One region of the Ferribacterium limneticum genome, then DNA from elsewhere that is predicted to be linked to it. Evidence: riboswitches for the same ligand, from Rfam matches in the RefSeq annotation. Region 1 holds a riboswitch; each other region holds the start of a gene.
The links. A riboswitch is a leader RNA that binds a small molecule or an ion and turns the genes downstream of it on or off. The one in region 1 is predicted to bind cobalamin.
Positions count from the first base shown of each region.

Region 2: it holds a riboswitch for cobalamin, as region 1 does, so the genes downstream of both, bluB (5,6-dimethylbenzimidazole synthase) here and KI617_RS19325 (TonB-dependent receptor) in region 1, are expected to answer to the same signal.
Region 3: it holds a riboswitch for cobalamin, as region 1 does, so the genes downstream of both, cbpA (modified peptide precursor CbpA) here and KI617_RS19325 (TonB-dependent receptor) in region 1, are expected to answer to the same signal.
Region 4: it holds a riboswitch for cobalamin, as region 1 does, so the genes downstream of both, cobT (nicotinate-nucleotide--dimethylbenzimidazole phosphoribosyltransferase) here and KI617_RS19325 (TonB-dependent receptor) in region 1, are expected to answer to the same signal.

Region 1 is NZ_CP075191.1:4,025,470-4,027,666, forward strand. Features, by position in the region: gene cobJ (precorrin-3B C(17)-methyltransferase) at 1-719, shown strand, start outside; cobalamin riboswitch at 767-1,076, shown strand; gene KI617_RS19325 (TonB-dependent receptor) at 1,197-2,197, shown strand, end outside.
Region 2 is NZ_CP075191.1:156,938-159,134, forward strand. Features, by position in the region: gene cbiB (adenosylcobinamide-phosphate synthase CbiB) at 1-325, opposite strand, end outside; gene bluB (5,6-dimethylbenzimidazole synthase) at 322-1,068, opposite strand; cobalamin riboswitch at 1,110-1,305, opposite strand; gene KI617_RS00765 (cobyric acid synthase) at 1,364-2,197, shown strand, end outside.
Region 3 is NZ_CP075191.1:457,545-459,741, forward strand. Features, by position in the region: gene ubiD (4-hydroxy-3-polyprenylbenzoate decarboxylase) at 1-920, shown strand, start outside; cobalamin riboswitch at 983-1,118, shown strand; gene cbpA (modified peptide precursor CbpA) at 1,227-1,394, shown strand; gene cbpB (peptide-modifying radical SAM enzyme CbpB) at 1,391-2,197, shown strand, end outside.
Region 4 is NZ_CP075191.1:161,980-164,176, reverse strand. Features, by position in the region: gene KI617_RS00790 (adenosylcobinamide-GDP ribazoletransferase) at 1-232, opposite strand, end outside; gene cobT (nicotinate-nucleotide--dimethylbenzimidazole phosphoribosyltransferase) at 314-1,360, opposite strand; cobalamin riboswitch at 1,547-1,733, opposite strand; gene cobU (bifunctional adenosylcobinamide kinase/adenosylcobinamide-phosphate guanylyltransferase) at 1,762-2,197, shown strand, end outside.

The DNA of each region.
Region 1 (2,197 bases):
ATGCCGGCGTGTACGGCATGGCCGGGCCGACCTTCGAGGTGCTGTTCCAGGCCGGGTGGACGCCCGACTCGGACATCGAGGTCGAAATCGTGCCCGGTGCTTCGGCGCTGAACACCTGCGCCGCGCTGGTCGGCGCACCGCTGACCCATGATTTCTGCGCCATTTCGCTGTCCGACCTGCTGACACCGTGGCCGACCATCGCCCGCCGCCTCGACGCCGTGGCCTACGCCGATTTCGTCGTCGCGTTGTACAACCCGAAGAGCGGCCGCCGCACCCAGCAGATCGTCGAGGCCCAGCGCCTCTTCCTGCGCCACCGCGATCCGCAGACGCCGGTCGCCATCGTCAAGTCCGGCTATCGCCCCAAGCAGCGCATCGAATTCACCACCCTGGACAAGATGGCCGAAGCTGACATCGGCATGCTGTCGACGGTGCTGATCGGCAATTCCAACACCTTCATCAAGCACGGCCTGATGGTCACGCCGCGCGGCTACGCCAACAAGTACGCGGTAGAGGATGGCGAACGCAACACGCATGCCGGCGAACAAGCCGGCCGTTCGCTGTCCACCGGCCTCAACGGCTGGATGGCGGCCATCCAGCAGAGCGGCAGGAGCGCCGCCGAACTGGCCGCCGAATACCGCCTGCCGGAGGATTACATCGCCGCCGTGCTGCAGACCGAACTGCCGCCGGAAGGCGAGGAGGCCACGGCCGAAAACGGCTGATTTTTTCACCCTTGCCAGCGTCCGGCCTGGCAAGGCTCAGGCAATACCGCCGGACACCCGCAACAGGTGCTTACAGCCTCAAGGGCTGTGGGTGAAACGGGAACGGGGTGCGCGACCCACGCGGTCGCAATGCCCCGGCTGCCCCCGCAACGGTAAGCGAGTGCGGACGCGCCATCAGGCCACTGGGAGATTGATCCCTGCCGCATTGGAATGAAACACGAAGACGAACCGAAGGCAGTGCGATTGCACGACGAGGTGAAGTCGACAAAGTGTCATTTCGATGCGGCAGGGATCGCCCGGGAAGGCGACGCGTCAAGACTTGCCAGCCCGGAGACCGGCCTGTCGCGTCGTACTGCCCGCTTGACGGAGCAGTGTTTTCAAACTGACTGTCTGCGGGGATGCGGATGGCAGCGATCCTGGGCACCGTGTGCGCAGGGCGCAGCGATCCGTGGCAGGCAGTCGTGACTGGAGCAGTCCATGCGACACCCACATTTCACCTTTTGGCAGCATTCGTTTCTTACCCTCACCCTGACGGTTGGCGGTCTCGCCCACGCCGCCGGCATGCCAACCCTGCAGGAAGTCACCGTCAGCAGCGGCCAGCACGACCTGACCGGTGTTGCCGACTCGGCCACCGAAGGCACAGTCACCGCCAGACAGCTCACCAACCGGCCGCTGCTGCGCCCAGCCGAAGCGCTGGAAACCGTGCCCGGCATGATCGTCACCCAGCACTCCGGTGACGGCAAGGCCAACCAGTATTTCCTGCGCGGCTTCAATCTCGACCACGGCAGCGACTTCGCCAGTCACGTCATGGGCATGCCAGTCAATATGGCCAGCCACGCCCACGGCCAGGGTTACATGGACCTCAATTTCCTGATTCCCGAGCTGATCGGCAGCATCCAGTACCGCAAGGGCGTCTATGCGGCCGAGGATGGCGATTTCGCCACCACCGGCTCAGCGCGCATCGACTACCTGCGCAGGCTCGACCAGAGCTTCGTCGAACTCGGCATGGGCCAGCACAATTTCCGCCGCCTGCTCGCCGCCGGCGGACACAGCCTGGGCGACCTCAATCTGGTCGGCGCCATCGAGGTCGGCGGCTACGACGGCCCCTGGGAACAACCGCAGAATCTCGAAAAACACAACGCCGTGCTGCGCCTGACCTCGGGCACCGCAGCCAACGGCTTCGCCCTGACTGGCATGGTCTACAAAGCCGACTGGACGGCCACCGAGCATGTGCCGGAACGCGCCATCACCGGCGGCGAAATCGGTCGCTACGGCGCGCTGTCGCCAAGCGACGGCGGCCGCACGCACCGCCACAGCCTGGCCGGCGATTGGGCACGCACCACCAACACCGGCGCCAGCAAGCTGAACCTCTACGTCATCGACTACGGCCTGAACTACTTTGCCAATCCGTCCGGCTACATCAACAGCCTGCAGGGCGACCAGCACGAACAGGCCGACGATCGCACGCTGTGGGGCGG
Region 2 (2,197 bases), 350 kb from region 1:
GCCCGTCCTGCAAGGGTTTCGCGATGGCTTCCGCATGCTCGCACAGGCTCTGCGCACCGAGCGCGAAGTAGAGGAGAGCCACATCGACGGCGAAGGGGGCGTAGGGGCGCAACAGCCAAGCCAGTGCGACAAAGGGCAGGACGACCAGCGCCCAGGCGAACAGCCCTGGCACTAGGCGGCGGTTGTTCAGACGTTTCTCGACAGCGGCGGCCAGGTTGCCGAAACCGACCAGCGGGTGGAAATGGCGCGCTTCGCCGAGCAGGCGGTCGAGCAGCACGGCCGCCAGGGCGGCGGCCGGCATGGCGAGTGCGCCATCGAGCATCATTTCGGAAAGATGCCCCGCTGCTGGATGTCGTCCTGCATGGCGGCGACTGTGTTGGTCAGCGATTCCTGGCGTGTCACATCAGCCTGGCCCCACTGGTCGTAATAGAGCAGGTCGGCAATCGGCAGGCGGGGCAGCCAGCCAGCCTTTTCCAGTTCCGGCTTGTCGTGGAAGTGGCTGACGTAGCCGATGCACAGGTAGGCGATTGGCACGATGTCGGTCGGCATGCCCAGCGCCTGCTGCAGTTCAGGCTGGTTGAAGATGCTTACCCAGCCGACGCCCAGCCCTTCGGCACGGGCGGCCAGCCACAGGTTTTGCACGGCACAGACACTGGAGTAGAGATCCATTGTCTTGATGTGGGTGCGGCCGACGACGACCGGGCCGGTTCGCTCGCGGTCGCAGGTGATGCACAGGTTGATCGGCGATTCGACGATGCCTTCGAGCTTGAGCTGGCTGTAGATTTCCCGCTTGCCCTCGGGGAACATCATGGCCGCTTCGGCATGGGCCTTGGCGAAGATGTCGCGGACCCGCTGCTTGACCTCGGGCGAGCGGACGAGCAGGAAGTTCCACGGCTGCATGAAACCGACCGATGGCGCATGGTGGGCGGCGAGCATGACGCGGGCGAGCACCTCGTCCGGTACCCGATCGGGCAGGAACTGGCCGCGCACATCGCGGCGATTGAAGATGCTGCGATAGACGGCGGCGCGCTCGGCGTCTGAAAAAGAATGGTCAATCTGGTTTTCCATGAATTCCCCTTGTGGAAAAACGATGGCTGCCTGTCCATGCAGCCTAATTTCGTCTCCCGGCCGGTCTTCTGACTTGGATTCAACCGAACGATGCGCCTTCCCGGCCGGGTTTCCCCTCTGCCAGTGGCTTCTTGCATCGCCCGTCCTCCTCACAGCGTTGGGCACGTGGCGGAATTGCACCGCCTTCCCGATTCTCCGTTCAGCAGGCTGAACGGCACCCGGAGACACTCGCCCAAATCAAATTGGGCGGCCCCGATGGTGCCATAATTACCGACTTTTTTCACATATGCTCGCCATGCCCTGTTATTCCCTGATGGTCCAAGGCACTACCTCCGATGCCGGTAAATCGACGCTGGTCGCAGCGCTGTGCCGCATCCTGAAGCGGCGGGGCGTGCGGGTGGCGCCGTTCAAGCCGCAGAACATGGCGCTGAATTCTGCCGTGACGGTGGATGGCGGCGAGATTGGCCGGGCGCAGGCCTTGCAGGCACTGGCCTGCGGGCTTCTGCCGCATACCGACTTCAATCCGGTCTTGCTCAAACCGACCACCGACAAGAAGGCGCAGGTCATCATCCACGGCAAGGTGGCGATTGATCTCGATGCCAAGGCCTATCACGCCTACAAACCACGGGCGATGGGGGCGGTGCTGGAATCCTGGGCGCGGCTGACTGCTGAATACGAATGCGTGGTGGTCGAAGGCGCCGGTTCGCCGGCCGAGATCAACCTGCGCGACCGCGACATTGCCAACATGGGCTTTGCCGAGGCGGTCGATTGCCCGGTGATCATCGTCGCCGACATCGACCGTGGCGGTGTCTTTGCCCATCTGGTTGGCACGCTGGAATTACTGTCACCCTCCGAGCAGAACCGGGTCAAGGGTTTTGTCATCAACCGTTTTCGCGGCGATATTGCCTTGCTTGAATCGGGTCTGACCTGGCTGGAAGAGCGCACTGGCAAGCCGGTTCTGGGCGTCCTGCCCTATCTGCATGGCCTGATGCTTGATGCAGAGGACGCCATCGCCACCGCGGCGGTCGGCGGCAAAAAGACGGCAAAACTGAAAGTCGTTGCCCCGGCCTACCCGCGCGTCTCCAATCACAACGATCTCGATCCGCTGCGTCTGCACCCGGAAGTCGAT
Region 3 (2,197 bases), 650 kb from region 1:
GGTCGAACAAGGTGATCATGCGCTGGCTGGCGCATCGCGGCGGGGCGCTGGATTTTCGCGAGCATCAACTGGCCAATCCGGGGCAACCGTTCCCGGTCGCCGTCGTGCTCGGCTGCGATCCGGCGACCATTCTCGGCGCCGTGACGCCGGTGCCCGATTCGTTGTCGGAATACCAGTTCGCCGGCCTGCTGCGCGGCGGCAAGACCGAGCTGACGCAATGCCTCGGCTCGACCCTGCAGGTGCCCGCCTCGGCCGAGATCGTGCTCGAAGGCGTCATTCATCCCGGCGAGGTGGCGCTCGAAGGGCCGTATGGCGACCACACCGGCTACTACAACGAGCAGGCCGAATTCCCGGTATTCACCATCGAGCGCATCACCATGCGCCGCGACCCGATCTACCACAGCACCTACACCGGCAAGCCGCCCGATGAGCCGGCCGTGCTCGGCGTCGCGCTCAACGAGGTGTTCGTACCACTGCTGCAGAAACAGTATCCGGAAATCGTCGATTTTTACCTGCCGCCGGAAGGCTGCTCATACCGGATGGCCATCGTCAGCATCAAGAAGGCTTACCCCGGCCACGCCAAGCGCATCATGTTTGGCATCTGGTCCTTCCTGCGCCAGTTCATGTACACCAAGACCATCATCGTGGTGGACGACGACATCGACATCCGCGACTGGAAGGAAGTGATCTGGGCGATGACGACGCGGATGGACGCGACGCGCGACACGACGCTGGTCGACAACACGCCGATCGACTACCTCGATTTCGCCAGCCCGGTCGCTGGCCTCGGCTCCAAGATGGGGCTGGATGCTACCAACAAGTGGCCGGGCGAAACCAGCCGCGAGTGGGGGCGGCCCATCGTGATGGATACCGACGTCAAGAAGCGTGTCGACACGATGTGGCAGGAACTAGGCCTTTAGGACGAATTGACCCGTGGCGCGGCGGCTTGAGAGAATCCGCCCTCCTATCGGCATCGAGATACGGAACACGGTGCGAATCCGTGGCGGGCCCGCCGCTGTAACCGGGGACGAAGACTGCATGGTCGCCAGACCAGCCACTTGCGGGGCATGCCGCGCAGGGAAGGCGCAGCGCTTCGGCTGATCCGGAAGCCAGAAGACGAATCGATGCCAATCAGGAGCCAAGGCAAGGGCTCCGGCTGAATGCATGCGACCAGCGTGCACTCAGCCGGGGCCCTTTTTGTTTTTTGTCTTCCCGAGGAGTGGACAATGTCCCAGATCGTTTCTCAAGTCGCATCCAATACCGTTAAAACCCAGCCGACATCCGCCCAACATGCGCAGCCGGTGGCCCCGACCATCGCTGTTCGCAAGAGCTGCAACCCGGACGGCATCGGCCTCTCGCACTACGTGCTGATGGACCGGAAGGCGGCCAAGTGAGTGCGCTAATCGCCGAGCGTGCCGCGCGCGGCACGCTGTTCCAGCCGGTCGATATCGGCCACCCGGTCTATGCCGCGGTGACCGATCCGCAGACGGCTTTCTGGGCGCTGGTCGACAAGACCCGCGTCCATGAGGCCGGCGGCGACCCGGTCCTGGTCGCCGCCTATGCAGCCAAGGCCGAACAGTTCTCGCAGGAACTGCATGCCCTGCGCTTCGGCCTGAAGCCTTCCGGTGTTTATTTGAACCCGACCGAGCGTTGCAATCTCAACTGCACCTACTGCTATCTGCCCGATACCCAGCGCAGCGGCGGCAGCCACATGCCGGTCAAGACGCTGCTTGATTCCCTGGCCAAGCTGCGCGATTACTTCCGTTCGGTGATGCCGGCTGATCGCAAGCCGCGCGCCATTTTTCACGGTGCCGAGCCGCTGATGAATGCGCCGGCCGTCTTCGAAGCCATCGATGCCTTTGCCGACGATTTCGTCTTCGGCCTGCAGACCAATGGGACGCTGCTCGACGATGCGGCACTCGACTTCCTGACTTCGCGCAATGTCAGCGTCGGCCTGTCGCTCGACGGTCCGGTCTCCGGCATTACCGATGCGACCCGGCGGACCTGGAGCGGCAAGAGCGTGCACGACAAGGTGCTGCGGGCGATGGAAAAGCTGCGCGGTTACGGCTCGTGGAGCGTCATCACGACCTGCACGACAGAGAACTTGCCCCACCTGACGCGCATGGTCGAGCTGTTCCACGCCCACGAAGTGCCAACCTGCATGCTCAACACCCTGCGCTGCACCTTGCCCGGTGCC
Region 4 (2,197 bases), 350 kb from region 1:
TCGCGTAGATGGTCGCCGCCATCGACAGCAGCACAGCGACCGGCTGCGGCCAGAGCAAGGCTGCGCCGAGATAGATCAGCGCCCCGATGCCGCCGACCAACAGGCCGACGGCCGGGAAATAGCGGGCCGAGTGGTTGAGCGCCTCGGCCGAATGCCCGACCCAGCCGGGCACCGGCAGCCGCGTGAAGAAGCGGATGGCGCCGAAGAAGTATTCAAGCTCGCGACGGATCATTCTGGAATTCCTGGATTCCCGCTTTCTCGTCCCGCAGGAAGTGCCCTTGGGGTACGGGAATTACGGTTTCTATTGGCCTGCTTATTCCTTGTCCGACACACCGGCCGATTCGAAGCTGGCCATCTCGTTGAGGAAATTCACGGCCGCCTGTACCAGCGGATAAGCCAGCGCGGCGCCAGTGCCTTCGCCGAGGCGCAGGCCAAGGTCCAGCAGCGGCTCGGCGCCCATCGCCAGCAATTGCGTGCGATGACCGGCCTCGGCGGAACGGTGGCAGAAGACACAGTAGCCGAGCAGGGCTGGCGCCAGACGGGAAGCCACCAAGGCAGCCGAACCGACGATGAAGCCGTCGATCAGCAGCACCATCTTCGCTTCGGCCGCCGCCAGCATGGCGCCGACCATGGTGGCAATTTCGAAACCGCCAAACTCGGCCAGCACCTTGAATGCTTCGTCATCGCCACCGCCTGCGCGGTAGCGGATCAAGGCTTGTTCGAGCAGGTCCTGCTTGCGCGCCAGGCCGGCATCGTCCAGCCCGGTGCCGCGCCCGACGCATTCGGCCAGTGGCAGGCCGGTCAGGCAGTGCGTGAGCAGCGAGGCAGAAGCGGTATTGCCGATGCCCATTTCGCCGAAGCCCACGACATTGCAACCGTTCGCTGCCAGTTGGCGGACGATGGCGGCGCCGTTATTGATCGCCTGTTCGCACTGGGTAGCCGTCATGGCGGCTTGCTCGATGTAGTTGGCCGTGCCGGCCGCCACCTTGGCATCGACCAAACCGGTACGCTGGCCGAAATCGTGGGCCACGCCGGCATCGACGACCGAGAGGCCCAGCCCGTTCTGCCGTGCGAAGACATTGATGGCAGCACCGCCGGCCAGGAAGTTCTCGACCATCTGCCAGGTAACGTCCTGCGGGTAAGCCGAGACGCCAGCCTTGGCTGCGCCATGGTCGCCTGCGAAAACCAGCATTTGCGGGTTGTTCAGTTGTGGGCTCAGCGTTTGCTGAACCAGACCGATTTTTTTGGCGACTTTTTCAAGCTGACCTAGCGCGCCGAGCGGCTTGGTCTTGCGGTCGATCTTGTTTTGCAGGGCAGTTTCCAGACCGCAGTCCGGGGTAGAAATTTCAAACGAATGCATCCGATTCTCCAAAAGCAAAAGGGCCTCGCGACAACGTTTGGCCAACGCTGCCGCGAAGCCCTGTCCACAGGCTTCCACGATCAAGAAACACCAACAACATGAAGCAAAGCGGTCCTGGCTAGGCGTGCCGCCGAAGACAGCACAAGGCGTACGGCAAGGCGGCACAACAACGCCAGGATTATTTTGTTGGCGTTTCTTGTTTCGACACGTCTTCTGGCTTTCGGATCGTCCCTTTACCGCGCCTTCCCGCCGGGTCTGTTTCCCCATTGCAGTGGCTGTTGCGGCATCGGTCCCCGATTACAGCGGCGGGCCCGCCCCGGAATTGAGTCAGACTCGCACCGGGTTCCGTATTGTCGAAGGCAAAATTATACCGGTTGCCGCCGGGCCGGCCTTCACCCAAAATGCCGGCCATGAAAGAACTGATTCTCGGCGGTGCCCGGTCGGGCAAGAGCCTGCTGGCCGAACAACGGGCACGCGTATATGCCAACGACCGAAGCATGAAGGTGACCTACCTCGCCACGGCACAGGCGCTCGACGGCGAAATGGCCCGCCGTGTCGCCCATCACCGCGAACGCCGGCCGGCCGAATGGGGCTGCACTGAGGAAACTCTTTACCTGGCGGCCCGACTGCGTGAACTGGCAGCGCCGGACACCTGCGTGCTGGTCGATTGCCTGACCTTGTGGCTCTCCAACCTGCTCTTTGCCGGCCAGGCTGCAGCACAGGCCGAAGCCGGCGAGGCCATCGACTGCCCGCTGTTCCGCACGGAAACCACTGCGCTGATCGAACTACTGCCGCAACTACCCGGCCGCATCATTCTGGTCTCCAACGAGGTGGGCT